DNA from 3 places in the Janthinobacterium sp. SUN176 genome. Region 3 is predicted to be linked to each of the others. Evidence: predicted binding sites of a transcription regulator. Region 3 holds the regulator's gene; each other region holds the start of a gene.
What was found. Region 3 encodes LexA, which represses DNA repair genes until DNA is damaged. Its sites were predicted from a motif close to ACTGTATNNNNATACAGT; they were not measured.

Region 1 (10,422 bases), 850 kb from region 3:
TCCTGGAAGGCAGCCGGATCGTCTTCGGGACGCGTCACCTTCAGGCGTTTCGCATATGCGCGCTTGAGGGCGCGCTCGTCGCCCGTCGGCTCCGTGCCCAGGATATCCCACAGGCTGCGCTGCCCGTTGTGCATGCCGCCGTCCATTTACAGGAAGCTCTCGCTCTCGACCTGGCGCAACACCTCGTCGAGCGCCTGGCGCGCCTTGCGGATGGTGCTCGGGTCCTGCGTTTCCAGCGCCGCCTGGAAATTGGCCGTGTGCGCCGCCAGGTATTGGCGCACGTCGCCCAGCGACTGTTCGTACAATCGGTCGGCGCGCGTGACCAGGGTGCGGTTTTCCATCTGCTCGCGGGGGTGGATCTTCAGGTCGGCCAGTTCCGCAAAGCGCTGCTCGATCTGTTCCGGCGTCATCACGCCCGCATTGTCGCTGATGACCATCTTGTGCTTTTCCTGCGTGGCCAGCACCGTCACTTCCGCTTCCAGCACGCCGCTGACGTCATAGGTGAAGCGCACGTCGATGCCGATCTCGCCCGCCTTTTTCGCGGGTATCGGGAAGCTGATCTTGCCGAGGAAGACGTTGTCGGCCACCAGGCGCGACTCGCCCTGGAAGATCGCCACGTTGATTTCCTTCTGGTTGTCGTAGATGGTGGTGATGTTTTCCGTGCGCGAGACAGGCACCACGGAATTGCGCTCGATGATGGGCAGGTAATGCCCGCCTTCATACTGGTTCGCGCCGACCTGGCGCGAAATCGAAATGCCCAGCGAGTACGGAGCCACGTCCGTCATGACCACTTCGTCGAGGGCGGAGTCGCGCATCTTGAGGCCCGCCTGCACGGCGGCGCCCAGTGCCACGGCTTCGTCCGGGTCCAGGTGGATGGCGGGGAAGCGGCCGAACATGCGCGAGACGAGTTTACGCACCAGCGGCATGCGCGTGGCGCCGCCGGCCAGCACCACTTCATTCAATTCCGCGGCGCGGATGGTGGCGTCGCGCAGCGCCCGTTCCACGGGCAGACGCAGGCGGGCCAGCAGCGGTTCGCACAGCTGCGCCAGCTTGTCTTCGTTGATCTCCCAGCTGTATTCCTTGTCCTGGTAGCGCGTGGCCATGCGCACGGACGGCTGTTCCGACAGCAGGCGCTTGACGCGCTCGGCTTCATCGCGCAGCAGCTGCTGCTGGCGCGGGTCGAACAGGCGGCTGCCGGCGGCGTCGCGCAAGCCGCTACCTTCCAGAAAGGCGTCGACCAGCACGGTGACGAAGTCTTCGCCGCCCAGAAAATTGTCGCCGGCCGAGGCGCGCACTTCCATCACGCCTTCGAATAGCTCTAGGATCGACACGTCAAACGTGCCGCCGCCCAGGTCGAAGATGAGGAATTTGCTTTCCTGTTCCTTGTCGCGGATGCCGTAGGCCAGCGCGGCGGCCGTCGGCTCGTTGAGCAGGCGCTCCACGCGCAAGCCCGCCAGTTGTCCCGCGATGCGCGTGGCCTTGCGCTGTGCATCGCTGAAATACGCGGGAACCGTAATGATGGCTTCCTCGACCTTGTGCCCCAAAAAGGCTTCGGCATCTTCCTTCAGCGCGCGCAGCACCATCGACGATAGTTCCTCCGGACGGAATTGCTGCGTGCCGAGGGTGATCTTCTTTTCGCTGCCCATGTAGCGCTTGAAGACGGCTGCCGTCAGCTGCGGGTGCGTCTGCAGGCGCTCGCGCGCGGCGCGGCCCACCAGCACGGTGCCGTCGTCATCGATGCTCACGCACGACGGCGTCAGGTGTTCACCAAGCGCATTCGGGATGATGGAAGCCTTGCCGTCGCGCCAGATGGCGACCAGGCTGTTGGTGGTGCCCAGGTCGATGCCGATGATCATCAGATATCCGCCTCCGCTTCATTGCCGTGTTCTTCGATCCAGGCGCGGCGTCCAGCTGCTTCGCCTTTGCCCATCAACATATTGAAGCGGGAGGCCGAGGCCATGTGGTCTACTTCACCGAGCGTGACGGGCAGCAGGCGGCGCGTGTCCGGGTTCATCGTCGTTTCCCACAGCTGCTCGGCGTTCATCTCGCCCAGGCCCTTGAAGCGCGAGATCGACCAGGCGCCCTGTTTCACGCCTTCCTTGCGCAGCTTGTCCTCGATGGCGAGCAGTTCGCCGTCGTCGAGCGCATAGATCTTTTGCATCGGCTTCTTGCCGCGCGCGGGCGCATCCACGCGGTACAACGGCGGGCGGGCGATGCAGATGTGGCCCTTGTTGATCAGCGCCGGGAAGTGCTTGAAGAAGAGCGTCAGCAGTAGTACCTGGATGTGCGAGCCATCCACGTCCGCATCGGACAGGATGCAAATCTTGCCATAGCGCAGGCCGGACAAATCGGGCGTGTCGCCCACGCTGTGCGGATCGACGCCGATGGCCACGGCGATATCGTGGATTTCGTTATTCGCGAACAGGCGGTCGCGGTCCGTTTCCCACGAGTTCAACACCTTGCCGCGCAGGGGCAGAATCGCCTGGAATTCCTTGTCGCGGCCCATCTTGGCCGAGCCGCCCGCCGAGTCGCCCTCGACGAGGAACAGTTCATTGCGCGTGATGTCCGACGATTCGCAGTCGGTCAGCTTGCCCGGCAAGACGGCCACGCCCGAGGATTTTTTCTTTTCCACTTTTTGCAGCGAGCGCTGGCGCGATTGCGCCTGCTTGATCACCAGCTCGGCCAGCTTCTTGCCGTAGTCGACGTGCTGGTTCAGCCACAGTTCCAGCGGCGGCTTGGTGAAGGTCGAGACGAGGCGCACGGCGTCGCGCGAGTTCAGGCGCTCCTTGATTTGGCCCTGGAATTGCGGGTCCAGCACCTTCGCCGACAGCACGAAGGAAGCGCGCGCAAACACGTCTTCCGGCAGCAATTTGACGCCTTTCGGCAGCAGCGAGTGCATTTCGACGAAGTTTTTGACGGCGCCGAACAGGCCGTCGCGCAAGCCCGATTCGTGCGTGCCGCCATTCGAGGTGGGGATCAGGTTGACGTACGATTCGCGCACGATGGCGCCTTCTTCCGTCCACGCCACGACCCAGGCCGCGCCTTCGCCTTCGGCAAAGCCTTCCGAGTCCGGGCCCGCATACTGCGCGCCTTCGAACAGGGGAATCAGGGTTTCGCCATTCGATACCTGCGCCAGCGTTTCGGTCAGGTAGCCGCGCAAGCCTTCCGCGTACTGCCAGGTTTGCGTATCGCCCGTTTTCGCGTTGGTGAGGGTGACGGTGACGCCCGGCAGCAGCACGGCTTTCGAGCGCAGCAGGCGTTGCAGCTCGGTTTGCGAGATGTTCGGCGAATCAAAGTATTTGGCATCGGGCCAGGCGGTGACGCGCGTGCCTGACTTCTTGCCGTCGCGCGGGGCGGGGCGGGAGCTCAGGGGCTCGATCACGTCGCCGTTGGCAAACACCATATGGTGCAAGCCGTTGCCGTCGCTTTCCTTGCGCCAGACGGTGATTTCCAGGCGCGTCGACAGCGCATTGGTGACGGACACGCCGACGCCATGCAAGCCGCCCGAGAACGCATAGGCGCCGCCAGAACCCTTGTCGAACTTGCCGCCCGCGTGCAGCCGCGTAAACACGATTTCCACCGTCGGGACGCCTTCTTCCGGGTGCAGGCCGACGGGAATGCCGCGGCCATTGTCTTCGACGGTGATGCTGCCATCCGTGTTTTGCGTCACGGCGATATGCGTGCAGTGACCGCCCAGCGCCTCGTCGGAGGCATTGTCGATCACTTCCTGAATGATGTGCAGCGGATTTTCAGTGCGGGTGTACATCCCCGGGCGCTGCTTGACGGGTTCCAGTCCTTTCAGGACACGGATGGATGATTCGCTGTAGTCGGATGCTGGTTTTTTAGTGGCCATACGTGTTCAAGCTAAGTAAAGACAGTGGTTGGAACGCCAGGCCAGGGCACTGCGGGGCACAGTGACAGCGGCGGCGATAACTGTATGAATATACAGTATATCCCGTCCAGCGTCACTGGGGGAGGGCAGTGCGGCAGGCTTGGCGTCCTTGTGCGGACGCTCGCGCATTCTATCTTGTCCCGCGAGCAATAGCGCTACTCCAAGGCAACAACAGTGCGCCGCGTGCGTGGTTTGGCGCCCATTGTGAAGGATTTTATGCGGTAAAGCGCCCGTTTTTACATCTTGTTTACAGCTGCCTCCCCAGTCTTTACGAATTTTTTAGACCCTTTTGGCTAATCTGCTCACTATCAAAACAAACCTGAATGAGGGTGGGAATGGATCTCGTGTATCTCGGCTTGATTGCCGTGTTTTTCGTCGTGGCGGCCGGCTTTGCCGTCGCCTGCGACAAATTAGGGAGCGTCAAATGAACGCGTTTTATGTGCTGGGCGCCGTCGTGTCGGCTGGCCTGCTCGTGTACCTGCTGGTCGCGCTGCTGAAGGCGGAGGAACTGTGATGACGACGCAATCGATATTGTTATTGGTGGCCTTCCTGGCCGTGCTGCTGGCCGCCGGCTATCCGCTGGGCCTGTACATGGCCAGGGTGGCTGGCGATGGCCCCGTGCGCGGCCTGGGCTGGCTGCAAAAGCTGGAAAACCTGCTGTACCGCTGGTCCGGCCTGCCCGCCGACAAGGCCATGGGCTGGAAAAGCTATGCCATCGCCCTGATTGTCTTCAATACCGTGGGCGCCGTCTTCGTCTACGGCCTGCAGCGCCTGCAGGGCTTCTTGCCCTTGAATCCCCAGGGTCTCGGCGCCGTCAGCCCCGATTCCTCGTTCAATACCACCGTCAGTTTCGTCGCCAATACCAACTGGCAGGGCTACGGCGGCGAACAGACCATGAGCTACCTGACCCAGATGCTGGGCATGGCATGCCAGAACTTCTTTTCGGCGGCCACCGGCATCGCCGTGATCTTCGCGCTGGTGCGCGGCTTCGCCTCGCGCTCGGGCAAATCGATCGGCAATTTCTGGGTCGACCTGGTGCGCTCGACTCTGTATATCCTGCTGCCGCTGTCCCTGGCCCTGTCCGTCGTCTTCATGGGCGAAGGCATGATCCAGAATTTTTCCGCCTACAAGGAAGTGACCCTGCTCGACCACGTGGCGTATGAAACGCCGAAAGTGACGGCCGACGGCCAGCCCGTGCTGGATGCCGCCGGCAAGCCCGTGATGGAAGCGCAAGTGGCGGCCACGCAGACGATCGCCATGGGCCCTGTCGCGTCGCAGGAGTCGATCAAGCTGCTGGGCACGAATGGCGGCGGCTTCTTCAATGCCAATTCCTCGCACCCGTATGAAAACCCCACCGTGCTGTCGAACTTCCTGCAGATGCTGGCCATCTTCATCATCCCCGCCGGCCTGTGCTTCACCTTTGGCCGCATGGTGGGCGACATGCGCCAGGGCTGGGCCGTGCTGGCCGCCATGACCTTGATCTTTGTCGTCATGACGGCCGGCGTGATGAGCGCCGAGCAGCAAGCCAATCCCGCCTTGCAAGGCCTGGGCCTGGACCAGCAGGCCAGCAGCCTGCAATCGGGTGGCAATATGGAAGGCAAGGAAACGCGCTTCGGCATCAGCTCCTCGACCCTGTTCGCGGCGGTGACGACGGCCGCATCGTGCGGCGCCGTCAATTCCATGCACGACTCCTACATGCCCCTGGGCGGCATGGTGCCGCTGCTGCTGATGCAGTTCGGTGAAGTGATCTTCGGCGGCGTGGGCACGGGCCTGTACGGCATGCTGATGTTCGCCATCCTGGCCGTCTTCATCGCCGGCCTGATGATAGGCCGCACGCCTGAATACCTGGGCAAAAAAATCCAGGCCTATGAAATGAAGATGGTGTCGCTGGCCATCCTGATTACGCCAGCCCTCGTATTGACGGGCACGGCGATCGCCGTGATGGTCGAACCGGGCAAGATCGGCGTGGCCAATCCGGGCGCGCACGGCTTCTCGGAAATCCTCTACGCCTTCACGTCGGCGGCCAACAACAACGGCAGCGCGTTTGCCGGCCTGTCCGCGAACACGCCGTTCTACAACGTGATGCTGGCGATCGCCATGTGGTTCGGCCGCTTCGGCGTGATCGTGCCCGTGCTGGCGGTGGCCGGTTCGCTGGCGGCCAAGCAGCGCCTGTCGGCCAATGCCGGCACCATGCCCACGCACGGCCCCATGTTCATCGGCTTGCTGATCGGCGTTGTCGTGCTTGTCGGCGTTTTGAATTACGTTCCCGCGCTGGCCCTGGGCCCGATCGTCGAACACCTGCAACTTTTCATCAAATAAGAGGCTACCATGTCACGCACAAGCCTGACCTTGTTCGATTCCGCACTGATCGGCCCCGCCGTCGTCGACGCGTTCAAAAAACTCGACCCCCGCACGCAGTGGCGCAGCCCCGTGATGTTCGTCGTCTACGTGGGCAGCATCATCACGACCCTGCTGGCCATCCAGGCCCTGAATGGCCAGGGTGAAGCGCCATTCGGCTTCATCGTCGCCGTCGCCGTGTGGCTGTGGTTTACCGTGCTGTTCGCGAACTTCGCCGAGGCGCTGGCCGAAGGCCGCAGCAAGGCGCAGGCGGCGTCCCTGCGCGCCCTCAAGCAAACGGTGATGGCAAAGAAAATGCAAACGCCGAAGTACGGCACTTCCTGGCTGCCCACTCCGGCCACCGACCTGCGCAAAGGCATGACGGTGCTGGTCGAGGCGGGCGACGTGATTCCCGCCGACGGCGAAGTGACGGCTGGCGTGGCCTCCGTCGACGAAAGCGCCATCACGGGCGAATCGGCGCCCGTCATCCGCGAGTCGGGCGGCGACTTTTCCGCCGTGACGGGGGGCACCCGCGTGCTGTCGGACTGGCTGCTGGTACGCGTTTCCGTCAATCCGGGCGAAGCCTTCATCGACCGCATGATCGCCATGGTCGAAGGCGCCAAGCGCCAGAAAACGCCGAATGAGATCGCCCTGACGATTTTGCTCGTCGCCTTGTCGATCGTCTTCCTGATCGTCACCGTGACTTTGCTGCCGTACTCGCTGTTTTCCGTGGCGGCGGCCGGCAGTGGCACGCCGGTGACCATCACCGTGCTGATCGCGCTGCTCGTGTGCCTGATCCCGACCACCATCGGCGGCCTGTTGTCCGCCATCGGCGTGGCCGGCATGAGCCGCATGATGCAGGCCAATGTGATCGCCACGTCGGGCCGTGCCGTGGAAGCGGCCGGCGACGTGGACGTGCTGCTGCTGGATAAAACGGGCACCATCACCTTGGGCAATCGCCAGGCATCGAGTTTTGTACCGGCACCCGGCGTAACGGAGCAGCAGCTGGCCGATGCGGCGCAACTGGCCTCCCTGGCCGATGAAACGCCGGAAGGGCGCAGCATCGTCGTGCTGGCCAAGCAGAAGTTCAATATCCGCGAACGCGAGATGGCCAGCCTGCACGCCACCTTCGTGCCCTTCACGGCGCAGACGCGCATGAGCGGCGTGGATATTCCGGGCGGACAGCAGGTACGCCAGCTGCGCAAGGGCGCGGCCGACTCCATGAAAAAGTATGTGGAAGCGCTGGGCCAGCCGTATCCGGCGGAGGTGGGGCGCGCCGTCGACGACATCGCGCGCCGCGGCAGCACGCCGCTGGTGGTGGTCGATGATGGCCGCGTCATGGGCGCCGTGGAGTTGAAGGATATCGTCAAGGGCGGCATCAAGGAGCGCTTCGCGGAACTGCGCCGCATGGGCATCAAGACCGTCATGATCACGGGTGACAACAAGCTGACGGCAGCTGCCATCGCCGCCGAGGCGGGCGTGGACGATTTCCTCGCCGAAGCGACGCCGGAAGACAAGCTGAAAATCATCCGCAGCTACCAGTCCGAAGGCCGCCTGGTGGCGATGACGGGCGACGGCACCAACGATGCTCCGGCGCTGGCGCAGGCCGACGTGGCCGTGGCCATGAACTCGGGCACGCAGGCGGCAAAGGAGGCGGGCAATATGGTCGACCTGGACTCGAACCCGACCAAGCTGCTGGAAATCGTTGAAATCGGCAAGCAGATGCTGATGACGCGCGGTTCATTGACGACGTTCTCGATCTCGAACGACATCGCCAAGTACTTCGCCATCATCCCGGCCGCCTTCGTGGGCACCTATCCGCAATTGAAGGCGCTGGACATCATGCACCTGGCCAGCCCTGCGTCGGCCATCATGTCGGCCGTGATCTTCAATGCCTTGATCATCGTCGTGCTGATTCCATTGGCGCTGAAAGGCGTGCAGTACCGGGCCATCGGTGCGGCCAGCCTGTTGCGCCGCAACCTGCTGATCTACGGCTTGGGCGGCATCGTCCTGCCCTTCATCGGCATCAAGCTTATCGACATGCTGCTGTCCGCACTCAATTTAGTCTAAAGGAACCATCATGAGCACTATCGTACGTCCCGCCCTGGTCCTGTTTGCCGCGCTGACCGTGATCTGCGGCGTCGTCTATCCGTTTGCCACGGCCGGTATCGGGCAGCTGGCCTTCAACGATGAAGTCAACGGCAGCATCGTCGAGCGTGGTGGAAAACCTGTCGGATCGAGCCTGATCGGCCAGTCCTTCACCTCGCCCAAGTACTTCTGGGGCCGGCCATCGGCCACCGCGCCGATGGCGAATAACGGCGCCGGTTCGGGCGGTTCGAATCAGGGTCCGAGCAACCCGGCCCTGGTGGACGCCGTCAAGGCGCGCATCGCTGCCCTGCAGGCAGCCGATCCGGGCAATCGCACCCCGATCCCTGTCGACCTGGTGACGGCGTCGAGCAGCGGCCTGGATCCGGAAATCAGCCTGGCGGGCGCCTTGTACCAGGCGCCGCGCGTGGCCCGCGTGCGCGCCGTGCCGCTGGCGCAGGTGGAAAACGCCATCGCCAAGGTGCAGAAAACCGCGTATATCGGCTTTTTCGGCGAACCGCGGGTCAATGTGCTGGAACTGAATCTGGCGCTGGATGCGGCCGCGAAGTAAGATGATGCAGGAGCAGAGCCGCCGGTTTTGCCCCTGGTTTTGACATTAAAAGATGCCCATGCTCCCCAACGACAGCCAACGCCCCGACCCTGATGCCCTGCTGGCGCAAGTGCAGGCGCAGGAAAAGAAAGCCGCGCGCGGCCGGCTGCGCATTTACTTTGGCGCCTCGGCCGGCGTCGGCAAGACCTATGCGATGCTGGCCGCCGCCCGCAAATTGCTGGCCGATGGCCAGGACTTGCTGGTGGGCGTGGTGGAGACGCATGGGCGCCAGGATACGGCGGCCCAGCTTGACGGCTTGCCCGTGCTGCCCCTGAAGGCCATCGAATACCGGGGCAAGACCCTGTTCGAGTTTGACCTGGACGAAGCGCTGCGGCGCTCGCCGGCGCTGATACTGATGGATGAACTGGCCCATTCGAACGTGGCCGGTTCGCGCCATCCGAAGCGCTGGCAGGATGTCGAGGAGTTGCTGGCGGCCGGCATCGACGTGCTGTCGACCGTCAACGTGCAGCACCTGGAAAGCCTGAACGACGTGGTGGGCGGCATCACGGGCGTGCGCGTGGCCGAAACCTTGCCCGACACGGTGTTCGACCGCGCCGACGAAGTGGTGCTGGTCGATATCCCCGCCGATGAACTGCTGCACCGCCTGAAACAGGGCAAGGTGTATCAGCCGCAGCAGGCGGAGCGGGCGTCCCAGCATTTTTTCCGCAAGGGTAATCTGATCGCCCTGCGCGAACTGGCCTTGCGCCGCACGGCAGACCGGGTGCAGGACGACGTGCAAGCCTACCGCGTCGAAAAATCGATCAATCCCGTGTGGAAGACGGGTGCCGCGCTGCTGGCCTGCGTGGGACCGCACGCGGGGGGCGAACACGTGATCCGCAGCACGGCGCGCCTGGCCAGCCAGCTGAACGCGGAATGGCATGCGTTATACGTGGAAACGCCCCGTTTGCAGCGCCTGCCGGCGGGCCAGCGCGAGCGCATCCTGAAAACCCTGAAACTGGCGCAGGACCTGGGTGCGCGCACGGCCGTCAATCCGTCCGCCGACATCGCCGGCGCCGTGGTCGAGTATGCGCGCAGTGCGAATATCTCGAAAGTCATCGTGGGCCGTAGCCGCGCCGGTGCGCTGGCGCGCCTGTGGCATGCGTCGCCGGCCGCGCGCATGGCCAGCCTGGCGCCCGATATCGATCTGATCGAGGTGGGCTTGCCGCCAGCCGATGCGGCGCCCCGGCGCGCGGCGGGCGACGATGCCGAGGCGCCGCGCCGGTCCTCGCGCCATTGGCGTTACATCCTGGCGGCCGGCGCCAGCCTGGCCACGGCTCTCGCCTCGGTCCCCCTGCAACCCTATCTGGACCTGGCCAATATCGCCATGCTGTCCTTGCTGACGGTGGTGCTGGTGGCCGTGCGCCTGGGGCGCGGGCCGGCGGCGCTGGCCAGCCTGGTGGGCGTGGCTTGCTTCGATTTCGTCTTCGTGCCGCCGCGCTTTTCGTTTGCCGTGGGCGATTTCCAGTATGTGATCACTTTTGGCGTGATGCTGGCCGTG
Region 2 (10,422 bases), 210 kb from region 3:
AACTGATGGCGCTGGACCTGGTGGCGGCGCGGGCAACGGCGCAAGACATGCTGCAGCGGGCGCAAGCGATAGGCGACACGGACTTGCTGTCGCAGGCCCACCTGGCCCTGGCCAACACGCTGTTCTGGCTCGGCGACTACCGCGAGACGCTGGCCTGCCTGGCGCGCGGACACCTGCTGTGCGGCGCGGCAGCGGCCGACACGGGCGGACAGGGCCTGGACATCGCCGCGCTGTCGACCACGTTCGAAGGCCTGTCCTGCTTCCAGAGCGGCGCCTTCCGCCGCGCGCGCGCGGTGATGGAACACCTGGCGTTGCGCGGCGGCGCCGACAACCCGCACCCCTTCCATCGCGCCATCGCGCTGCAAGGCGCCGCGTGGCTGGCCTGCATGTTCGAGGACTGGGTCCGGCTGGCAAGCCTGGCGGCGGACCTGCAAACCGTCGCCAGCGAATACGGCTATCAATTCTACCTGGGGGTGGGGCAGATATTCCATGCCTGCGCATTGGCAACAGGCAACATCCATGCGCAGACCGAACAGCGCATCGCCGACGGCTACCAGCACTACATGCTGTGCGAAGGCGGCATGCTCTTCCATTCATTCCAAGCCTGGAAGCGGGGCGAACTGCTGCTGTCGGCAGGCCAGCCATCGCAAGCCCGGCAACTGCTGCACGGCGCCATCGAACTGGCGCTGGAACATGGCGAACGGGCCTACCTGGTCGAATTGCTCGACATGCATGCCCGGACGTGGATCGCGGTGGGCGACCTGGACAACGCGGAACGCGAACTGGGCAGTGCGCTGTCGACCGCCAAGGCGCTGGGCGCCGCGGCCGGCAGCCTGCTGGTGGCGACCCGACTGGCGCAACTGCTGCTGCAGCGCGGCCGCCGGCACGAAGCACTCGATCACCTCACGCGCGCCTTGCGCGGCGTGGAACGCGACACGGCTTTTCCCCGGTTTGCCCAGGCGCTGCAGTTGCAGGCCGTCCTGGCGCAAACCATTTCCATGCCATGCCAACCTGAGGACCCGCAACATGAGCTATGTGCTGAACCACGATGACCTTGAATCGCTGTTGCTGGGCGCCTGCTTCTTCGGCAGCGGCGGCGGCGGCACGCTCGCTTCCGCGCGCAGCCTGCTGGCCCAGTTCCACGCCGGCGATTATTATCCGGACGCCCAGGTGCGCGTGGTCAGCGTCGACGAAGCCACCGCTGGCGAAACGGTCATGGTGGCTTACCTGGGTTCGCCCGTGGCGATCAATGGCGCCCATTTTCCGCAGGGTCCCGTCGACGCCGTGCTCGCCGTCAGGGAGCGCCTGGCGCTGGAAAATCGCACCTTGGCCTACCTGGCACCGCCCGAGAGCGGCGCGCTGGGGTTTCTCGTCGCCTGCCTGGTCGCCGCCCGCCTGGGCCTGGCCGTGATCGACGCCGACGGAGCCGGCCGCGCCGTTCCCTCGCTGCCCCAGCTGACGTATGCGGCCGCGCACGTCAATCCGCGCCCCGCCTTCCTCGTCAGCCAGACGGGGCTGCGCGTGGAACTCGACGTCCAGCCCAGCCAGGGCGTGAACGGCGCCCATGCCCACCAGCAAGACGTGGCAACGATCATCGACCAGATGATGCGCCCCATCGTCTCGCAGGCCGATTTCAAGCAGTTCGGCGGCCTGGCCATGTGGATCATGGCGCCGGCGGAGCTGGCCCGGGCGCTGCCCGTGCGTGGCACCCTGGGACGCGCGCTGCGCCTGGGCCGCGAACTGCAGGCAGGCCGCTTGCGCAGCGCGGAAGAACTGGTCGATTATCTTGCGCGGCAATGCGACATGCGCGCCTGGCCCCTGTTTCCACAGGGCACGTTCGTCGCCGCCGAAGTCGACTCGCGCAATGGCTTCGACCTGGGCAAGATCACCATCCGCGCGGGTGAACGGCTCTGCACGGTCCTGTACCAGAACGAATCGCTGCTGGCCTGGGACAGCAGCCGCAGCACGCCCCTCTGCATGGCGCCCGACACCATCAGTTACTTTGTCGAGGGCGATGGCCAGGCCGTGTATTCGAATGGCGACTTGCTGCTGCCGGACGGCACGCTCAACCCGGCCTTGATGCAGCGCAAGGTGACGCTGCTGGGCCTGCAAGCCCATCCGGCATTGCGGGAACGGGACGGCCTGATACTCGACAGCTTCATGCAATTGATCAACGCCATCGGCTACCTGGGACCCTACATGCCGCTCACTGGCAACGCCGGCGCAGCGGCAGGGAGCGCCGCATGAAGCCGCTGCGCATCTGCATCGTGGCGCCGGTGGCCACGTCCATCTACAACCAGCGCCTGCTCGACGCCATCGAGCCCGTGATGCCGCCCGATGTCGAAGTGTCCGTGCGCAATATTTCTACTGGGAACGACTGCATCGAATACCGCGTCGACTGGCTGCAAAACGGCTATCCGGTGGTGCAGCTGGCCAGGGAAGTCGAACGCGAAGGCTATGACGGCATCTGGCTCAGCGACTTCGACATGTGCGGCGTGGAAGCAGCGCGCGAAGTGATCGACATCCCCATCCTCGGCGGCTTCCCGCCCGCCGCCTTTACCGCGCTGGCCCTCAGCCAGCGCCTGTCGATCATGACGATACTGCCCAGCACGCTCGCCATGCAGCAGGGCCACATGCAGACCTACGGCTTGCAGGACAGCTTCGCCTCCATCCGCTCCATCGACTGTTCCGTCGCCGACCTCGGCCAGCTGGACACGGTGGTCGAAAAAACCTTCAAGGCCGCCATGCGGGCCGTGCAGGAAGACGGCGCCCAGTCCATCTTGCTGGGCTGCACAGGATTTGTCGGCGTCGCCGCGCGCGTCAGCGCGCTGCTGGAAGACGCGCTGCACACCTATGTGCCGGTCATCGATCCGAACCAGGCAGGCTTCAGCTTCCTGGTGTCCCTCGTGCGCATGCGCCTGCGGCCCAGCCGCGCCTGCTACAGCAAGGATAGCTGAACCGCCGCACGCGCCCGCGTCACGCCATGCCGTGTCCCGGGCGCTCCCTTCCCGTCCTTGCCGCCTGCCGTTTTCGTCCATCCCGCTCAACAAGAGTGGACGATATCCGCCAACATTATTGCAGCACGACAATGCAACTCCGCCCCATCCCTTGAAAATCAAGCACTTGGCCTTCTGGCACGCCCCTTGCTCAAGATCATGCTATCGGCGCTTGAGCAGCAGGCGCCGCAGCAGGCGGGCGGAGCACCTCAAGCGGTGCGCCGCCCGCCCTCCAGGACCCAGCAAGGAGCACCGCGTGCCGACGACCATGGAAGTATCCACCACCCACGACAGCCTGGCCAATCATGGCTTGCTGCACGGCCTGGCTGCCTTACAGGATGGCAACACCGGCTGTGCCGACATCTGCATCGCCGTGCTCGACGGTCCCGTCGATACCAGCCACCCTTGCTTTGCCGGCGCCAGGCTGCAACTGCTCGACACGCTCGCCACGGGTGCCAGCGGCCGCGGCCGGGCATCGCAACACGGCACCCATGTCGCCAGCATCATCTTTGGCCAGCCGGGCAGTCCCGTCACGGGCCTGGCCCCCCATTGTCGGGGCTTGATCCTGCCCATCTTTGCCGACCGCGCCGACGGCGCACTGACGCAATGCACGCAGCTCGACCTGGCCCGCGCCATCACCCAGGCCGTCGAGCACGGCGCGCACATCATCAATGTGAGCGGCGGCGAACTGTCCGACAGCGGCGCCGCCGACGGCCTGCTGCAAAAAGCCATACAGCTGTGCCATGAACGCAACGTCCTGCTGGTCGCCGCGGCAGGCAACGACGGCTGCGATTGCCTGCACATCCCCGCCTCCATCAAATACACGCTGGTCGTCGGCGCACTGGACCGGCAAGGCGCGCCCATGCCCAACAGCAACTGGGGCGAGGCCTATCGCGCGCGCGGCATCATGGCGCCCGGTACCGACATCCTCGGCGCCGCTCCCGCAGGGCGCGTGCGGCTCAGCAGCGGCACCAGCTTTGCCACCCCGATCGTCTCGGCCATCGCAGCCTTGCTGCTATGCCGGCAACACCAACATGGGGATCGTCCTGACCCTCGTGGAGTTTGCAGCGCATTGCTGCAAAGCGCAACGCGTTGCAACACCAATGGCGAGCTGGACTGTCGCCGCCTCCTGACTGGGACATTGAATGTGCCGGGCGCCACTCAACTATTATTAAAAGGGAAAATTGAAATGTCAGACGATACTGTGATTGAAGCGAGCCCAGCCAATGCCGACACTTCCGCGCAGGCGCATCCGCTCAGCATTCCCATGCTGGAAACCCCCTCCCTGGCCAACCTTGCGGGCCCTTCCGGCGCGACGCGGCAAGGCATCGCCGCTTCCGGCATCGATGCCTCCGATTGCGGCTGCGGCGGCAGCGCCAAGGGCCCGACCCTGGTGTATGCGCTGGGCAACCTGGGCGTCGACTTCGGCAGCGAAGCGCGCCGCGATTCCTTCGTCCAGGCCATGCCATCGGACAGGAACAATCCGAGCGATCCGCAGCAATTGATCGAATTCCTGCGCGCAAAGCCATATTTCCGCCAATCGCTGACCTGGACCGTCAACCTGGACGCCACGCCGATTTACGCGGTCGTCCCCGTCGGTCCGTATGCCGACATGACCTATGAACTGCTGTTCGAGGCCTATGTCGGCACCATCGATGGCCTGGTCGTCATGAATTCGTTTCCCGGCGTAATCTCGGGCGCCGCCAGGCTGATGTCCGGCCAGGTCGTTCCCGTGATCCAGCCGGCCATCCGGGGCATGTTCAGCTGGAATGTGCCGCAGCTGATCGACAGCCTGATGGCGGTGCAGGACAGCCTGGACATCAACAGCAGCAACACAGGCGCGCGCCTGGAAAACTTCCTGAACCGCATCTATTACGACTTCCGCAACCTGGGCGTCACGGGCATGGACCGTGCGCTCAACTTCTCGGCCACGAATGCCATGCAAGCGGCGGAAATGCTGGCCAAGACCACGGGCATGCAGCTCGATACCATCGTCGTGCAACAGAGTCCCGTGTGCCGCCCGGGCTCCGAGTGCTACGACATCATCATGACCTTCTTCAACCCGGAAAACCTGCAGGTAGCCAACACGGTCGCCCGCTTCGCCGTCGACGTCAGCGATGTGATACCGGTCAGCGTCGGCGCAGTGCGCTACTGGTCGCAACGCTGACGTCAACAGCATTTGAATTGTCGGGGCACGTGGGCGCAGCGATGCGTGCACGCGCTTCAGCATACGGTCGTTGGCGGGAAACGATCAGCACCGTACTTCGGTACGCACACCCATTGCCGTTGCCCGCGGCGGCGCCACCACAAGGAGTTTTAAAATGAACAATCTGCCATTGCAAGCCAAAGCCGTACAACGCAGCCCCAGCATCTCCGCCATCAGCCAGGGTGTCGCCCCTTCCAGCATTCCCTGCACCCTGTGCAAAGCGGCTTGCGGCGCCTTGAGCGGCACCGCACAGCAACTCTGCCTGATGGCTTGCAACGCCACCGTTTGCTGATCAAGCCAGCAAGATCGAGCCGTTCCGGCTAAGCCCGGCATGCCTGCGGGCGATGAGTTTCTCGTCGCCCGCTCCCCCTGCCGGCATCACCCACGACGGACGCAGGACGGCGATGCGACCCGCCACCAAGCCCGCCTGTTTCGCGCAGTACGCATGCCCTTGCGCGTGCCCTTGTCAACGCACAAGCCCGCGCCCCGTACTGCTTGCGCTAAAACAAATCCAGCTGCCCCGCATTACCTTTTTTTACTTTTGCCCCCAGCGGCGGCACCACCAACGGCCGGCGGAACTGCGTGCAATCGAGCTGCTTGAAGCGGCCGCCCTTGCCATGCAAACCCAGCCGGTGCACGGCTTTCTCGAAACGCTGGCGGATGAGGTCAGCCCACACGCCCTCGCCCCGCATGCGCGTACCGAACGCGCTGTCGTAATCCTTGCCGCCACGCATTTCGCGCACCCGGTTCATCACGCGCTGGGCCCGTTCCGGGAAGTGCGCTTCCAGCCATTGCTGGAACAGCGGGCTCACTTCCCACGGCAGGCGCAGCACCACGTAATGGGCGTGGATGGCGCCCGCGTCGCGCACGGCTTCGAGCAGCTGCTCGATTTCCGGTTCCGTCACGAACGGGATGATGGGCGCGATGCTCACGCCCACGGGGATGCCCGCCTCCGTCAGGGTGCGGATGGTGCGCAGCCGCCGCGCCGGAGCGGCCGCGCGCGGCTCCAGGGTGCGCGCGATGGCCGGGTCGAGCGTGGTGACAGTGACGGCCACGGCCGCCAGGCGCCTGGCCGCCATCGGCGCCAGAATGTCGATATCGCGCTCGATCAGCGACGATTTCGTGATCAGCGCCACGGGGTGGTCGCACTCGTGCAGCACTTCCAGCACGCGCCGCGTCAGTTGCCGTTCGCGCTCGCACGGCTGATACGCATCCGTGTTCACGCCCAGGGCGATCGGTTCGGGCACATAGGAGGGCTTGGCCAGTTCGCGGCGCAAGAGTTCGGGGGCGTTCACCTTGGCATAGATGCGGCTTTCGAAGTCCAGGCCCGGCGACAGGCCCAGATAGCTGTGCGTGGGGCGGGCAAAGCAATAAATGCAGCCGTGTTCGCAACCCCGATACGGATTCAAGGAAACATTGAACGGCAAGTCGGGCGAAGCGTTGCGCGTGAGAATGGTGCGCGCCTGCTCGTCGCTGACCTGCGTCTTCCAGGTGGGAGGCGCCGCCTCCCCGGCCGCCTCATCCAGGCCGCCCACGCCCCAGCCATCATCGAAACCGCCGCGCGCGTGCACCTCGTAGCGCCCTTGCAGGTTCGACACGGCGCCGCGGCCCTTGTGGGCTTTCAGCGATTGCGGCGGCAACATGGCTTGCCCGGCGAAGCTGTCATCGTGCTCTGGAATGATTGCTTTCATGAACGGCCCCATCAACTGTATATACGTACAGTATACTATGCCGCTGCGCGGGCAAGATCAAGGGCTGGCGTGATGCCGTTTCAAGCTTTTTCACCGTGCGGCATGACATAGCTCAACTGCTGTGCGACAAAGCCGTCAAATGCCGCGATCAGGGGAACGAAGCGGGCCGCGTCCTGCTCCAACTGCATCAGGGCATAGCACGTCGCTTCCAGGGTCGATAACTGGTCTGGCGCGTGCGCCTTGCGGATCAGGTAATGGGAAGCGGGCGTGTCGCGCAGGGGCAGGCGCGGCAGCTGTTGCAACGGGGGATTCAGATACAGCATCTTGCGGCTCTTGCGCCAGGTGGCGTCCAGCACCACCAGCCGCACGCGGGCAAGATCGAGCAAGCTGGCAGGGTCGAGCGCCGGCGGCGGGGCGATGCCCAGCGAACGGTCGCCGGGCGTCTCCGGGTACAGCAGCACATTGTGCTTGTCAGCCAGCAATTCGGCGAGCGTATCGGGGGCAAACTGCTCGCCCGTCAGCATGCGGCTGTTCGGCAGGCTCAAGTGCAGCAGGCGGGCACTGCCCTTGGCATTGTGCACTTCCAGCGGATGCTGCAGAATCAGCACTTCCACCGCGTGGGAAACGGGGGCGATCCAGCGGCAGATGCAGCTGGAGACGGCGCGCAGGCAGGCTGGGCAGCGCGCGCGTTTGGCCGGTTCAGCCAGGGAAGACGATGCAGCGCCAGGACTGGCGGGATGGCTGGCGGGATGATTTGAGCTAGGGCTGGAGGTACGGCGGGTGGTCATGGCGGAGCGCGTTCGCGGCTGTCTTCAAGCCGCGATTGTAGCGCCCGCGCCATGCCAAGGGGGAAACTGCGCTTAAGAATCCGTGCTTAAAACTCTTCCCATTCGTCGGCGCCGGAGGCCACCGGCGTCTTCGGCGTGCGTGCGCGCACCGCGTCCGCTTGCGCCACCTTGTCCGGCGAGGTCGCAGTCACGGTGGGTGCTGGCGCGCGGGATGCTGGCGCGCGTCGCATGGCGGGCTGCGTGGCGGGCCGCGTGGCAGCCGCTACTGGCGCAGGCGCCGTCACGGACGGGCTGCTACGGGCGGCAGCATATTGCTGCGTGGCATCGAGCTTGAACACGCCCACGACCTCGGCCAGCCTGGCCGCCTGTTCCTGCATGGATTCGGCCGCCGCGGCTGCTTCTTCCACCAGGGCCGCGTTTTGCTGCGTCACCTGGTCCATCTGGCCGATGGCCTGGTTGACTTGTTCGATGCCGGCGCGCTGTTCATCGCTGGCGTCGGTGATCTGGTTCATGATCTGCGTCACGTGGCTGATGCTTTGCACGATCTCGTCCATGGTGCGGCCCGCCTTGTCCACCAGTTGCGAACCGGCCTCGACCTTTTGCACGGAATCGTCGATCAAGCCCTTGATTTCCTTGGCTGCCGCGCTGGAACGCTGCGCCAGGTTGCGCACTTCGGAGGCCACGACGGCAAAGCCGCGGCCCTGTTCACCGGCCCTGGCCGCTTCCACGGCCGCGTTCAGGGCCAGGATATTCGTCTGGAAGGCGATGGCGTCGATGACGCTGATGATGTCGACAATCTTGCGCGAGGAATCGTTGATCGAGCCCATGGTGCTGACCACTTCCGACACCACCACGCCGCCCTTGCTGGCGATCTGCGAAGCGTCGATGGCCAGCTGGTTGGCGCTGCGCGCATTGTCCGCATTGAGTTTCACGGTGGAGGTCAGCTCTTCCATGGACGACGCCGTCTCTTCCAGCGAGCTGGCCTGCTCTTCCGTGCGTGACGACAAGTCCAGGTTGCCGGCGGCAATTTCGCTCGACGCCGTGCTGATCGATTCGGTACCGGCGCGCACCTGGCCCACGATACTCACCAGTTTATCGTTCATGTTTTTCAGCGCATGCATCAATTGCCCCGTCTCGTCGCGGCTTTCCACGACGATATGGCTGGTCAGGTCGCCAGCGGAAACGGCTTCCGCCACCTCGACGGCACGCGTGATGGGACGCGTGATCGAGCGCGTGATCCAGTAGGCGCAGGCGATACCCAGCAAGATGGCCACCACGCCCAGCGAGATCAGCAGCATGCGGCCATTTTCGTAGCGCGAACGGATTTGCGCGGCCGTTTCATCGAGCAATTTGGCTTCCAGCAATTCCAGCTTCTTCAGCGACGCCAGGTAGATGTCGCGCTTGACGGCCATGTCGCCTTCGTACAGGCGCTTGCCCAGTTCCAGGTCGCCCACATTCTTGGCCTTGAACACATTCTTGCGCACTTCCGTGTAGGCCTTGCGCGTGCTTAATACTTCCTGGTACAGCGCCTGCTCGTCCGTGTTCAGCTCGCTCTTGCCGATATCGTTCTGGATTTCCGTGGCGCGTGCAGACGAGACCGCCATTTCCTGTTCAAACTGCTTCTGGTGTTCGGGATCGCTGACTTTCCAGGCGGCCGCCGTGCGCGCCGCGTTGACCTCGATGACCTTGGTCCACTCGGCGATCAGGCGCTCATTGCGCACCTTGACGTTGACGAGCGCATCGGTTTCCTTGCTGGCGCTTTGCATCTGCACGATGCCCACCACGGTCAGGCTGGTCAACAGGAACAGGACGGCGGCAAAACCGCCACCGAGACGTACGCCGATTTTGAGGTTTTTCATTGCGTGATTCCTATCTGAAGAAAACGATGCACAGACGCCACGAAACCGACCTACTGCTACGTACCAATATAGCAGGCATCTGCCGTGCGGCAATCACGAGCGGTGGCGCAACGCGAACGTCGCCACCGGAATGGCAGCGCGCCGCAGCGCACTACTTTGGAGCAGATTGTGAGTGAATCAGAGTGGTATTGCAAGAAATAACATGCAGAAAAGCAACAACCAGAAGGCGCTATGCCGCCACGAACGGGCGGCAGGCAAGCAAGGTCAGTTTTGCTTCACATAGATCAATTTTGACGTGTCAAAACCCAGGCTGCCGGCTTTCTCGATCAGGCGCTGCTGCAGGGCAGGGTCCATGGTGGGCGTGCGCGACAACAGCCAGAAGTACGACTTGTCCGGGCCGCTGATCATGGAATAGCTGTAATTTTGCTGGTCGAGGTCGAAGACGATGTAGGAACCATAGAAGGGGCCGAAAAACGACACTTTCAGGTAGCCCACGTCTTTCTTGTCCACGAAATACGCCTTGCCTTCCGCTTCCTTCCACTTCGCATCCGCATCCTTGTAGCCGCGGTTGAGCACTTTCAGGCCGCCATCCTGGCGCAGGCTGTAATCGGCCGTCACCTGGCTCAGGCCCCGCTCGAACGAGTGGTCGAGGCGCGCGATCTCATACCATTTGCCCAGATAGCGGGTCGTGTCGAAGTGACCAACAGGCACAATATTGTCGGGGCGGCCCACGCAGCCGGCCAGCACGAGCACACTCAGAAACAACAATTTTTTCATGGTCTTCTCCATCGGGTGAATCAGGGTGGCAGCGTCAGGGTTGCAATGCGCGGTCGACGATGCGGCGGATCGCGCCGCTATTTTGCATGCGCACGATGGCCGCAT
Region 3 (10,422 bases):
GCCGCGCGACAGTGTCGTTGCCGGCCAGGCACAGGACGGCCGCCGCCAAGGTCAGCAGTATGCCCAGCAGCGACCGCGCCCCATGCTTGCGCAAGGCCAGCGACAGCTTCAAGGGGTATAGCCCGGAATGGCCGCCTCGTCGACGGCATCGATCTGGCTCGGATGCATGTGCTTTTCAGCGAAGGTCAGATAGACTTTGCTGCGGATGAAAACGTCGAACAGCTCCGGGTCGATATGCCCGTTCAGGCTGAAGTTGCCAAGGATGCGCAGGGATTCGGACAGCGGCTTGCCCTTTTTATAGGGCCGGTCGCGCGCAGTCAGCGCCTCGAAAATGTCGGCAATCGCCATCAGCCGCGCCGGCACCGACATCTGCTCTTTCGTCAGCCCGCGCGGATAACCCTTGCCATCCATGCGCTCATGGTGGCCGCCCGCGTATTCCGGCACTTTTTGCAGATGCTTGGGCCACGGCAGCGCTTCGAGCATGCGGATCGACACGCTGATATGGTTGTTGACGATGGCCCGCTCGGCCGCCGTCAGGGTGCCGGCGCGGATGGTCAGGTTTTCCGTCTCGTCGGCGTCGAGGAAATCGCGCAGTTCGCCGTCGGCCGCGCGCCAGCGGCGCCTGGCGATCTGCCGCACGCGCTCCTGGTCGGCTTGCGCCATGCTCTCGCCGCCGACGTTGACCGTGCGGATGAAGTCGCGCTCTTCGCGCAGCGCCGCCTGCTCCTGTGCCAGCGCGCGGGCGATGGAGTCCTTTTGCTGCGGCTGCGCCGCCTGCTGGCGCAGGGCTGCGATCTCGGCGTCGCGCAGCAGCACTTCGTAGCGCGTGTCGATCAGGGCGATGCGATCAAAAATGGTTTCCAGCTTGGTGGCCTTGTCGACCACGTGCACAGGCGTGGTGATCTTGCCGCAGTCGTGCAGCAAACCGGCCAGCCACAGCTGCTTGCGCTCGTTGTCGCTGAGCCGGAAATCAGCCAGCGGCCCCGTTTGCGTGGCGTGCGCGGCGTCGGCCAGCAGCATCGTCAGCTCGGGCACGAACTGGCAGTGACGGCCCGTGTACGGCGACTTTTCATCGATGCCGATATTGATCAGCGTAACGAGCGATTCGAGCAGCTCTTCCAGCTGCGAAATGAGCAGCTGATTCGTCAGCGCCACGCCCGCCTGCGCGGCCAGCGCCTCGATGAAGCGCTGGTCGGTGGAGGAAAAGGCGCGCACCTGGCCCGTCTCGCCATCCTTGGCATTGATCAGCTGCAGCACGCCGATCAGGTCGCCCTCGTGGTCGCTCATGGGCACCGTCAGGATCGATTGCGTGTGGTAGCCGTGGTGGCGGTCGAAGTCGCGCATGCCGGAAAAATTGAAGCCCTCGTCGCGGTACACGTCGGCGATGTTCACGCTGCGGCGCAGGTTCGCCGCATACGCGGCCACCGACGCCAGGTTCGGCTGGCCGGCAGCGTCAAACAGGGGCACGCCAGGCAAGCCCATGTCGGCGCCCTGCGCGATGCCCAGGCTGTCGTTGACGCTGATGTCGAACGCCAGCTGGCGGCCCTCGGCCATGGGCCGGTACAGGGTGGCGCCATCGGCGCCGCTCATGCTTTTTGCCAGCAGCACGATGCGCTGCAACAGCGCGCCGATATCGTGCCCTTCGCCGCCCAGGCCATGGCCAAGCGCGACACTGAGTTCGGTCAATTGCTCCAGTCTGTGGGCGATTTTCTCAGGGTGCAACTGAGGCATGTTGGTGGCAATCCGGTAATGGGCAAGCAAAAAAGGGGAAGTCGGCAAGCGCCAGTGTAACGGCCACCCTGCGCACTGTACATTACTTAGTTGCAACAAAATGAAATAACTTGCCGTATTGCAACACACATAAATGTTGCCGCCAATCTCATTAATTAGAATAGAATCAACAATAATTACACCGTAACAAGGTACTGAATGAAATTCACGTTCAGGGGCGTGCGCGGCTCCATCCCCTCCCCCGGCCCGCGCACGGCGCGCTATGGCGGCAACACCACGTGCATCGAAGTACGCACCGACAACGATAGCCTGATCATCCTCGATGCGGGCAGCGGCATCTTCTCGCTGGCGCAGCAACTGCCGCCGGGCGAGCCCGTCGACGCGCACGTCTTCATCACGCACAGCCACTGGGACCACATCCACGGCCTGCCCATGTTTTCGCCCCTGTTCGTGGCCGGCAACCGCATGCGTCTGCATGGCGCCTTTGACGCCATCAGCGGACGCGGCATCGAGCACGTGATGGCGGTGCAGCTGCAAGGCAGCTATTTTCCTGTCAGCGAAGCGGCCATGGCGGCCAGCATCGAGTACCGCACCCTGGCGCCCGGCGAAGCCGTCGAGGTGGGGGGCGCGCGCGTGCGCGGCGCGGAAATGAACCACCCTGTCGTCAATCTCGGCTACCGCATCGACTGCGGCGGCGTCGCGCTGTTTTTCAGCGGCGACCATGAACCGTTCTACAACCTGCATCCGCCCGGCCATGCCGAGCACGCGGCCTGCGCGGCGCGCAATGCGCAGCGCCAGGCTGGCATCGACGCGCTGGTCGCCGGCGTCGATGCGCTGATCATGGATTGCTCGTACACGCGCGAGGAATACCCGGGCAAGCAGGGCTGGGGCCACGGCACCTTCGACGCCGCCTTCGACCTCGCCCTGCGCTGCGGCGCGCGGCGCCTGTACTGCACCCACCACGAACCGACCCGCAGCGACGAGCAGCTCGAAGCCGTGTTTGCCGACGTGATGGGGCGCTACAGCAGCCGCCTCAATGGCCTGCAAGTGTTCCTTGCCTACGAAGGGCTGACGGTGGAACTGGCCGGCGCATAAAAAAAGGGAGCCGCGAGGCTCCCTTTTTACTGGCGTTGGCTATCCATTACATGATGTGGTGGCCAATCCACCACGCGACTGCTGCGACGAAGGCCGACGCGGGAATCGTGAAGATCCAGGCCCAGACGATATTGCCCGCCACGCCCCAGCGTACGGCCGACATTTTTTGCGACGAGCCGACGCCGACGATGGCGCCCGTGATGGTGTGCGTGGTCGACACGGGAATGCCCAGCGCCGTCGAGACGAACAGGGTGATCGCGCCGCCCGTTTCGGCGCAGAAGCCGCCGACCGGTTTCAACTTGGTGATCTTCTGACCCATGGTCTTGACGATGCGCCAGCCACCGAACAGGGTGCCGAAGCTGATGGCCGTGTAGCACGAGATGATGACCCACATCGGCGGCATGGCATCGGCCGCGCTCGAGTAACCGGCGGCGATCAGCAGCATCCAGATGATGCCGATGGTTTTTTGCGCATCGTTGCCGCCGTGGCCCAGGCTGTAGGCGGCCGCCGATACCAGTTGCAGGCGGCGGAACCACTTGTCGACCTTGCGCGGCGTCGAACGCACGAAGATCCACGACACGAGCAGCATCATGATGGAACCGAACACAAAGCCCAGCACCGGTGCGATCACGATGAAGGCCACCGTTTTCCACAGGCCGGCCGCGACCAGCGCGCCCGTGCCGGACTTGGCGACGGCGGCGCCCACCAGGCCGCCGATCAGCGCGTGCGAGGACGACGAAGGAATCCCGTAGTACCAGGTAAACAAATTCCAGAAGATGGCGCCCATCAGCGCGCCGAAGATCACGTACTGGTCGATCACCGCAGGGTCGATGGTTCCCTTTCCCACCGTGGCGGCCACGGTCAGCTGGTGGAACACGAAGATGGCGACGAAGTTGAACGTGGCGGCCATGGCAACCGCGGTCTGCGGTTTCAATACGCCCGTCGAGACCACCGTGGCGATCGCGTTGGCGGCATCGTGGAAGCCGTTCATGAAGTCAAACAGCAGTGCGAGGACGATCAACAGGCCTAGCACGTAGATGCTGATTTGTATGGTCATTGTAGTTTCTTTTCTGATTCTGGTTCAGGACAGGCCCAACGCTTACGCGTTTTCGACGATGATGCCTTCGATAATATTGGACACATCTTCGCAACGGTCGGTCACGGTTTCCAGAATTTCGTAGATCGCTTTCAGCTTGATCAGGTTGCGCACGTCCGGCTCGTCGCGGAACAGCTTGGACATGGCGGCGCGCATCACGTGGTCGGCGTCCGATTCCAGGCGGTCAATCTCTTCGCAGATGGCGACGATCTTGCGCGAGTTATCCATGTTGTGCAGCATGGCGACGGCGTCGCGCACTTTTTCGGTACAGGCCAGTACCAGTTCGGCCAGGCGCTTGGCTTCCGGCGTGACGGCCTTCAGGTCGTACAGCGAGACGGTTTGCGCCGCATCTTCCAGCAGGTCGAGGATGTCGTCCTGGCGCGTGATCAGCTGATGGATGTCATCGCGGTCGATCGGCGTGATGAAGGTCTTGTGCAGCATTTCCACGGTGGCGTAGGTGACTTTGTCCGCCTGTTTCTCGATGCTTTCGATCGCATGCACGCGGTTTTCCAGGTCATCGAAATTGGTCATCAGGCCGAGCATCTCTTTGGCGCCCTTGACGCACAATTCCGCGTGCTGGTTAAACAATTCAAAAAACTTGCCCTCAGTGGGCATCAAGCGTCCAAACATGTCATTCTCCGTTAAGCATTGAGTCGTGTTATTTACTACAGAAAGCCGCCCCTTTTGATGAAGGGGCGGCCAATGGAATATCAGTGCTGCTGTGTTAGTCGCCTTGGTAAAGCGCCAGGCCACCACTGTAATTGCCAAATTTGGTGTACTGCCCCATGAAGGTGAGGCGGATGCTGCCGATTGGACCGTTACGTTGTTTACCGATGATGATTTCGGCCGTTCCCTTGTCCGGCGAGTCGGGGTTATACACCTCGTCGCGGTAAATGAACAGGATCACGTCGGCATCCTGCTCAATAGCGCCCGATTCGCGCAAGTCGGACATGACAGGACGTTTGTTCGGGCGTTGCTCCAGCGAGCGGTTCAGCTGGGACAGCGCGATCACGGGGCAACCGAGTTCTTTCGCCAGGCCTTTCAAGCCCCGTGAAATCTCGGAAATCTCCGTGGCGCGGTTGTCGCCCGGCGTATTGGCCGACATCAGCTGCAAGTAATCGACGATGATCAGGCCCAGCTTGCCGCATTGACGCGACAAACGGCGCGAGCGGGCGCGCAACTCGATGGAATTCAAGGCCGGCGTTTCATCGATGTACAACTGCGCGTCGTTCATCTTCTGGATCGCATTCGTCAGGCGCGGCCAGTCTTCGTCATTCAGGCGGCCCGTGCGCAGGCGGTGCTGGTCGAGCTGTCCGACGGAGCCCAGCATACGCATGGCCAGCTGGGCGCCGCCCATCTCCATCGAGAACACAGCCACGGGCAAGCCGCTGTCGATGGCCACGTTTTCGCCGATGTTGACGGAAAACGCCGTCTTGCCCATCGATGGACGTCCCGCCACGATCACCAGGTCGCCCGGCTGCAGACCCGAGGTCATGCGGTCGAGGTCGATGAAACCGGTGGGCACGCCCGTGATTTCACTCTGGTTGTCGCGGCTGTACAGTTCGTCGATGCGCTCGACCACCTGCGTCAGCAGGGGCTGGATGGCGGTCCAGCCCTGGGCGCCGCGCGCGCCCTCTTCGGCGATGGCGAAAATCTTCGATTCGGCCTCGTCAAGCATCTGCTTGACTTCCTTGCCCTGCGGGCTGAAGGCCGTGCCGGAGATGTCGTCGGCGACGGTAATGAGTTTACGCAGCACGCCGCGGTCGCGCACGATCTCGGCGTAGCGCCGGATGTTCGCGGCCGATGGCGTATTTTGCGCCATGGCGTTCAGGTAAGCGAGTCCGCCCACATCATCGGCCTTGCCGAGCTGGGTCAGGGTTTCAAAAACAGTAATGACATCGGCTGGCTTGGAAGCGTTAACCATCTTGACGATTTGCTCGAAGATGATGCGATGGTCATAGCGATAGAAATCCTCCGCATGCATGAAGTCGGCGATGCGGTCATATGCGGCATTGTCGCGCAGCAGACCACCGATAACGGATTGTTCTGCTTCGATCGAATGCGGCGGAATACGGAGGGAATCCAGTTGCGGATCAGAGGGGGCGTTCATGGCGCGAATTATACCCGCTTCGGCGTGCTGGCAAAAATAAAGGGCTGAAATTGAGCGAAAAAAAGGCCACAAAAAAGCCGGGCGAACCCGGCTTTTCATAGTGCGGCAACGCTTGCGGGCCAGGCCCGCAGACGATTACGCGTTCGCGTCTGGAACGACAGCGATAACAACTTCCACAACCACGTCGGTGTGCAGAGCAACCGAAACGTTGTGCTCGCCAACGATCTTCAGCGGGCCGGTAGGCATGCGGATTTGTGCTTTTTCAACAGCAAAACCTTGCTTGGTCAGCGCTTCAGCGATGTCGAAGTTGGTGACGGAACCGAACAGACGGCCATCAACACCAGCTTTTTGAGCAACTTGAACGGTCAGGCCGCTCAGTTTTTCGCCCTGGGCTTGCGATGCGGCCAGTTTAGCGGCAGCAGCTTTTTCCAGTTCGGCGCGCTTGACTTCGAATTCAGCCACAGCGGTTGCCGTAGCACGACGTGCCAGGCGTTGCGGGATCAGGAAGTTACGTGCGTAACCGTCTTTGACTTTGACGACTTCGCCGAGGTTACCGACGTTAACAACTTTTTCTAACAGAATGATTTGCATAGTTCTTCTCCAGGAATATCTGACCGATTAAGCGTGGTGCAGATCGGTGTATGGCAGCAGCGCGAGGAAGCGAGCGCGCTTGATTGCGGTGTCAACTTGGCGCTGGTAGTGCGCTTTGGTACCGGTCAGGCGTGCTGGCATGATCTTGCCGTTTTCTTGGACGAAGTCTTTCAGCGTGTCGACGTCTTTGTAGTCGACTTGCTCAACGTGAGCTGCGGTGAAGCGGCAGAACTTCTTGCGTTTGAACAACGGGTTTTGCTGTTTGCGTTTTTCTTTAAGCTTGAGCTTATTTTTGTCGAACTTTTTACCGAATGCCATGTCAGGCTCCTGTATCTAAAATGCGCTAGTCAGAATTGACTGCACTAAAATCAATGATGTGAAACACCAAACTCTTGCTGTTGCGGCTCTTCCTTGCCAGGAAACCCGTGAACTGATACACACCGCCCAAGCTTGCCTGGCTGAACCGGCCTGAGATTTCGCCTGCGGCTAGCGCGGCAACATCAAACTCGGTCAAACGGGCAATTCCTGCTTCCATCTGCTGCGAACTGTGTTGCAATACTGCATTCACAATCGGCAACCCTGCCGGGGTATAGCGCAATATTTCGCGCTCGGCAATGATGGCGGTTACTTGTAGCTGGTTCAGCGCACGATCCTGGTCAAAAATTAAGCTGCTGCTGCGGCTGGAGCGGCTGCTGGTGCTTCGGTGCGGTGGCTTTTGGCCGCGTCTTCGCGTTGTACCGATTTCATCATCGGCGAAGGAGCTGTTTCAGCTTTCTTCATTTTAACGGTCAGGTGACGCAACACGGCATCATTGAATTTGAATGCTGTTTCCAACTCGACCAGGGTCTCGTTGTCGCATTCGATGTTCAGGCAGATGTAGTGTGCTTTAGGCAGCTTTTGGATCGAGTAAGCCATTTGACGGCGGCCCCAATCTTCCACGCGGTGAACCGAACCGCCGCGGGTGGTTACGCTGGCTTTGTAGCGTTCGATCATCGCGGGCACTTGCTCGCTTTGGTCCGGATGGACGATAAAGACTATTTCATAATGACGCATGCAAACTCCTTCAGGTCGGATTGATAATCGCCCACCCCGGCGTCAAGACGGGTGTGGGAAGGTCAGCCGAAGATTATAACCGCCTTTTGCAAACGTTTCAATCATTCCTTCCACATGGGCCCGAAAAGCCCGCGCGCCGCCGCGCTTTCCGTCCGTGGACAAGTATTTCTTGCGAAATTCGCCCAAAACACGGAAATCCCCTTGCATAGTGAACGATACTGTACAAAAATACAGACTGTTCATATAGACAGCATTTTAGTATGCACCCACTGCTCATGATCAAGCTGACAGCACGACAAGAACAAATCCTGAACCTGATCAAGGACGCGATTGAAAACACGGGCTTTCCTCCCACCCGTGCCGAAATCGCCAATGAACTGGGTTTCAAATCGGCCAATGCGGCCGAAGAGCATTTGCAGGCTCTGGCCCGCAAGGGCGCGATCGAGATTTCACCGGGCACATCGCGCGGCATCCGCCTGATCGGCGCCGCCGCCGAAGCGCTGCCATCGAAGGTGCCGGCAGCGCTGCTGATGTCGCTGCCGCTGATCGGCCGGGTAGCGGCCGGTTCGCCCATCCTGGCGCAGGAAAACCTGGAAGCGAGCTACAACGTCGATCCGGCCCTGTTTTCGGCCAAGCCTGACTTCCTGCTGAAGGTGCGCGGCTGGTCCATGCGCGACGCCGGCATCATGGATGGCGATTTGTTGGCCGTCAAGAAAGTCGACAGCGCCAAGAATGGCCAGATCGTCGTGGCCCGCATCGGCGACGAAGTCACCGTCAAGCGCTACAAGAAGACGGGTTCCGTCATCGAATTGCTGCCGGAAAACCCGGACTTCAAGGTGATTACCGTGTCGCCGGAAGATGAGTTTGCATTGGAAGGTTTGGCCGTCGGACTCATGCGCAGCTGGCATTAAGAGGGAAAGCGCTTGCAGCATACCTGCGAGCGCTTAATTCCCATCCTATTGAGCACATCGGCAAGACTGCCTTATTTGCTTGGCAAAGGACTGGTCACCCATTGCGGCGTGTTCGCGGTACGTGAGCGATTCAGTTCACTCATTTCATTTTCTGTCTGAATTTTTTTATTCTCCGCCAAGAGATACGCCTCTGTTTTGGAGTGCCACTCATCGCGCTGCGCCAAGATATTTTTTGCCAGCTCACGCCCTTCGGCACTCACCCTCGCATAGGCTGTATCCATGCGCAGCTTGGCCTTTTCAAATTCCTGCTCATTCATCAACGATTCAATATCAGAAGGAATGGCTTTGCCAGGCGGCAAAGAAGCATTCAAATTACTGACGAAGCTGTTATAGCACGCCATCCAGGCATCGACACTATCGGCCACATCTCTGATTTGACGCTTGGTTTGGGAGAATGCAGGAATCACCGGGGTAACGCACTTGACCTTACTCAAGGCAACATCCTCGCCGGCATATGAGTTGACATAGTAATCAATGTCACCTTTTCGCGCGACACGGTTAGCCATAAGGGCAAGCGCGGCTTCGGCATTCTTGTTGCCCGCCTTGGAGGCCTGCCCAAACCATTGTCCGGCTTGCGCGGCATCGACAGCCACTCCCTCACCATACAAATACATCTCGCCCAAATGAAATTGAGCCTCGGCATTCCCGGCCTGAGCCAACTTCTTGTACAAATCCAAGGCTTGCGGGTAAGCCTTGGATTGCAGGAATTTATTCGCATCCGTCAGATCATCAGCATAGACAGCGCAAGAAAACAATAAAAAAACACTAAATACAATTTTTTTCATTCCCACTCTCCGATTGAGAAAAAGACACATATGCTTTAATTACACTTAAATGTAATCTTTTTCTCAAAAAAGTGAAACCTTATTCTTCTTCCAACGCGTGCTTGAAGTCTTCCAGCAGATCCACCTCATCCTCGATACCCACCGACACACGGATCAGCGACTCGGCGATGCCCATGCTGGCGCGCCGCTCGGCACCCATCTCGTAGAAAATCGTGTGGGCGACGGGAATGACGAGGGTGCGCGTATCGCCGAGGTTGCTGGCGGGAATGGCAAGATTAAGACGATTGAGGAAATCGAAGCAGTCGATGCCATCCTTCAATTCAAAGCTGAACAGCGAACCATAGCTGCGGAACAAGTCCGTCGCCAGCGCGTGCTGCGGGTGCGACGCCAGGCCCGGGTAATGCACGGCCGCCACTCTCGGGTCGGCGGCCAGCATGGTCGCCAGCGCCAGCGCGTTCGAACAGGTACGGTCCATGCGCAAGGCCATGGTTTCCGCCCCGACGGCGATATGGTGCGCCGCTTCCGGCCCCAGAGAGGCGCCGAAATCGCGCAAGGCCTTGGCGCGGATTTGCGCGATGCCCCACTGTGCGGGCGCCGCCTTCTTGTAATTCTCGAAAATGTTCGGATACTGCGTCCAGTTGAACACGCCCGTATCCGTCAAGCTGCCGCCCAGCGCATTGCCGTGGCCGCCGATGGATTTCGTCAAGGCATTGACCACCAGGCCCGCGCCCACGGCTTTCGGACGGAACAGGTATGGCGTCGTCATCGTATTGTCGACGATGTACAGGATGCCCTTCTCGCGGCACAAGTCACCGATCTTCTTCAGGTCGGCGATCTGCGTGCGCGGATTGGCAATAGTTTCCACAAAAATAATCCGCGTGGCCGGCGTGATGGCGGCCGCCACATTGGCCACGTCGGTGGCGTCGACGAACGACACGGCGATGCCCTGCCCCGTCACCGTTTGCCACAGGCTGTTGGTGTTGCCAAACA

Region 1: a site for LexA is predicted at 3,933-3,950, ahead of O3299_RS17220 (DNA topoisomerase IV subunit B). Genes of this name have one in related genera too.
Region 2: a site for LexA is predicted at 6,908-6,925, ahead of O3299_RS12460 (PA0069 family radical SAM protein). Genes of this name have one in related genera too.

The regions. Positions count from the first base shown of each region.
Region 1 is NZ_JAPWIA010000001.1:3,803,039-3,813,460, reverse strand. It holds gene O3299_RS17230 (J domain-containing protein) at 1-134, opposite strand, end outside; gene O3299_RS17225 (molecular chaperone HscC) at 147-1,856, opposite strand; gene O3299_RS17220 (DNA topoisomerase IV subunit B) at 1,856-3,853, opposite strand; gene kdpF (K(+)-transporting ATPase subunit F) at 4,317-4,406, shown strand; gene kdpA (potassium-transporting ATPase subunit KdpA) at 4,406-6,211, shown strand; gene kdpB (potassium-transporting ATPase subunit KdpB) at 6,221-8,299, shown strand; gene kdpC (potassium-transporting ATPase subunit KdpC) at 8,310-8,885, shown strand; gene O3299_RS17195 (DUF4118 domain-containing protein) at 8,944-10,422, shown strand, end outside.
Region 2 is NZ_JAPWIA010000001.1:2,744,396-2,754,817, forward strand. It holds gene O3299_RS12435 (sigma 54-interacting transcriptional regulator) at 1-1,052, shown strand, start outside; gene O3299_RS12440 (DUF917 domain-containing protein) at 1,027-2,247, shown strand; gene O3299_RS12445 (aspartate/glutamate racemase family protein) at 2,244-2,957, shown strand; gene O3299_RS12450 (S8 family serine peptidase) at 3,253-5,163, shown strand; gene O3299_RS12455 (hypothetical protein) at 5,318-5,494, shown strand; gene O3299_RS12460 (PA0069 family radical SAM protein) at 5,703-6,845, opposite strand; gene O3299_RS12465 (tRNA-uridine aminocarboxypropyltransferase) at 6,974-7,681, opposite strand; gene O3299_RS12470 (methyl-accepting chemotaxis protein) at 7,768-9,540, opposite strand; gene O3299_RS12475 (lipocalin family protein) at 9,805-10,317, opposite strand; gene O3299_RS12480 (ABC transporter substrate-binding protein) at 10,352-10,422, opposite strand, start outside.
Region 3 is NZ_JAPWIA010000001.1:2,955,150-2,965,571, forward strand. It holds gene O3299_RS13345 (CHASE2 domain-containing protein) at 1-112, opposite strand, end outside; gene O3299_RS13350 (HD family phosphohydrolase) at 109-1,731, opposite strand; gene O3299_RS13355 (MBL fold metallo-hydrolase) at 1,930-2,826, shown strand; gene O3299_RS13360 (inorganic phosphate transporter) at 2,873-3,883, opposite strand; gene O3299_RS13365 (DUF47 domain-containing protein) at 3,926-4,552, opposite strand; gene O3299_RS13370 (replicative DNA helicase) at 4,647-6,032, opposite strand; gene rplI (50S ribosomal protein L9) at 6,168-6,623, opposite strand; gene rpsR (30S ribosomal protein S18) at 6,651-6,941, opposite strand; gene priB (primosomal replication protein N) at 6,967-7,266, opposite strand; gene rpsF (30S ribosomal protein S6) at 7,287-7,676, opposite strand; gene lexA (transcriptional repressor LexA) at 7,952-8,587, shown strand; gene O3299_RS13400 (tetratricopeptide repeat protein) at 8,659-9,432, opposite strand; gene O3299_RS13405 (cystathionine gamma-synthase family protein) at 9,512-10,422, opposite strand, start outside.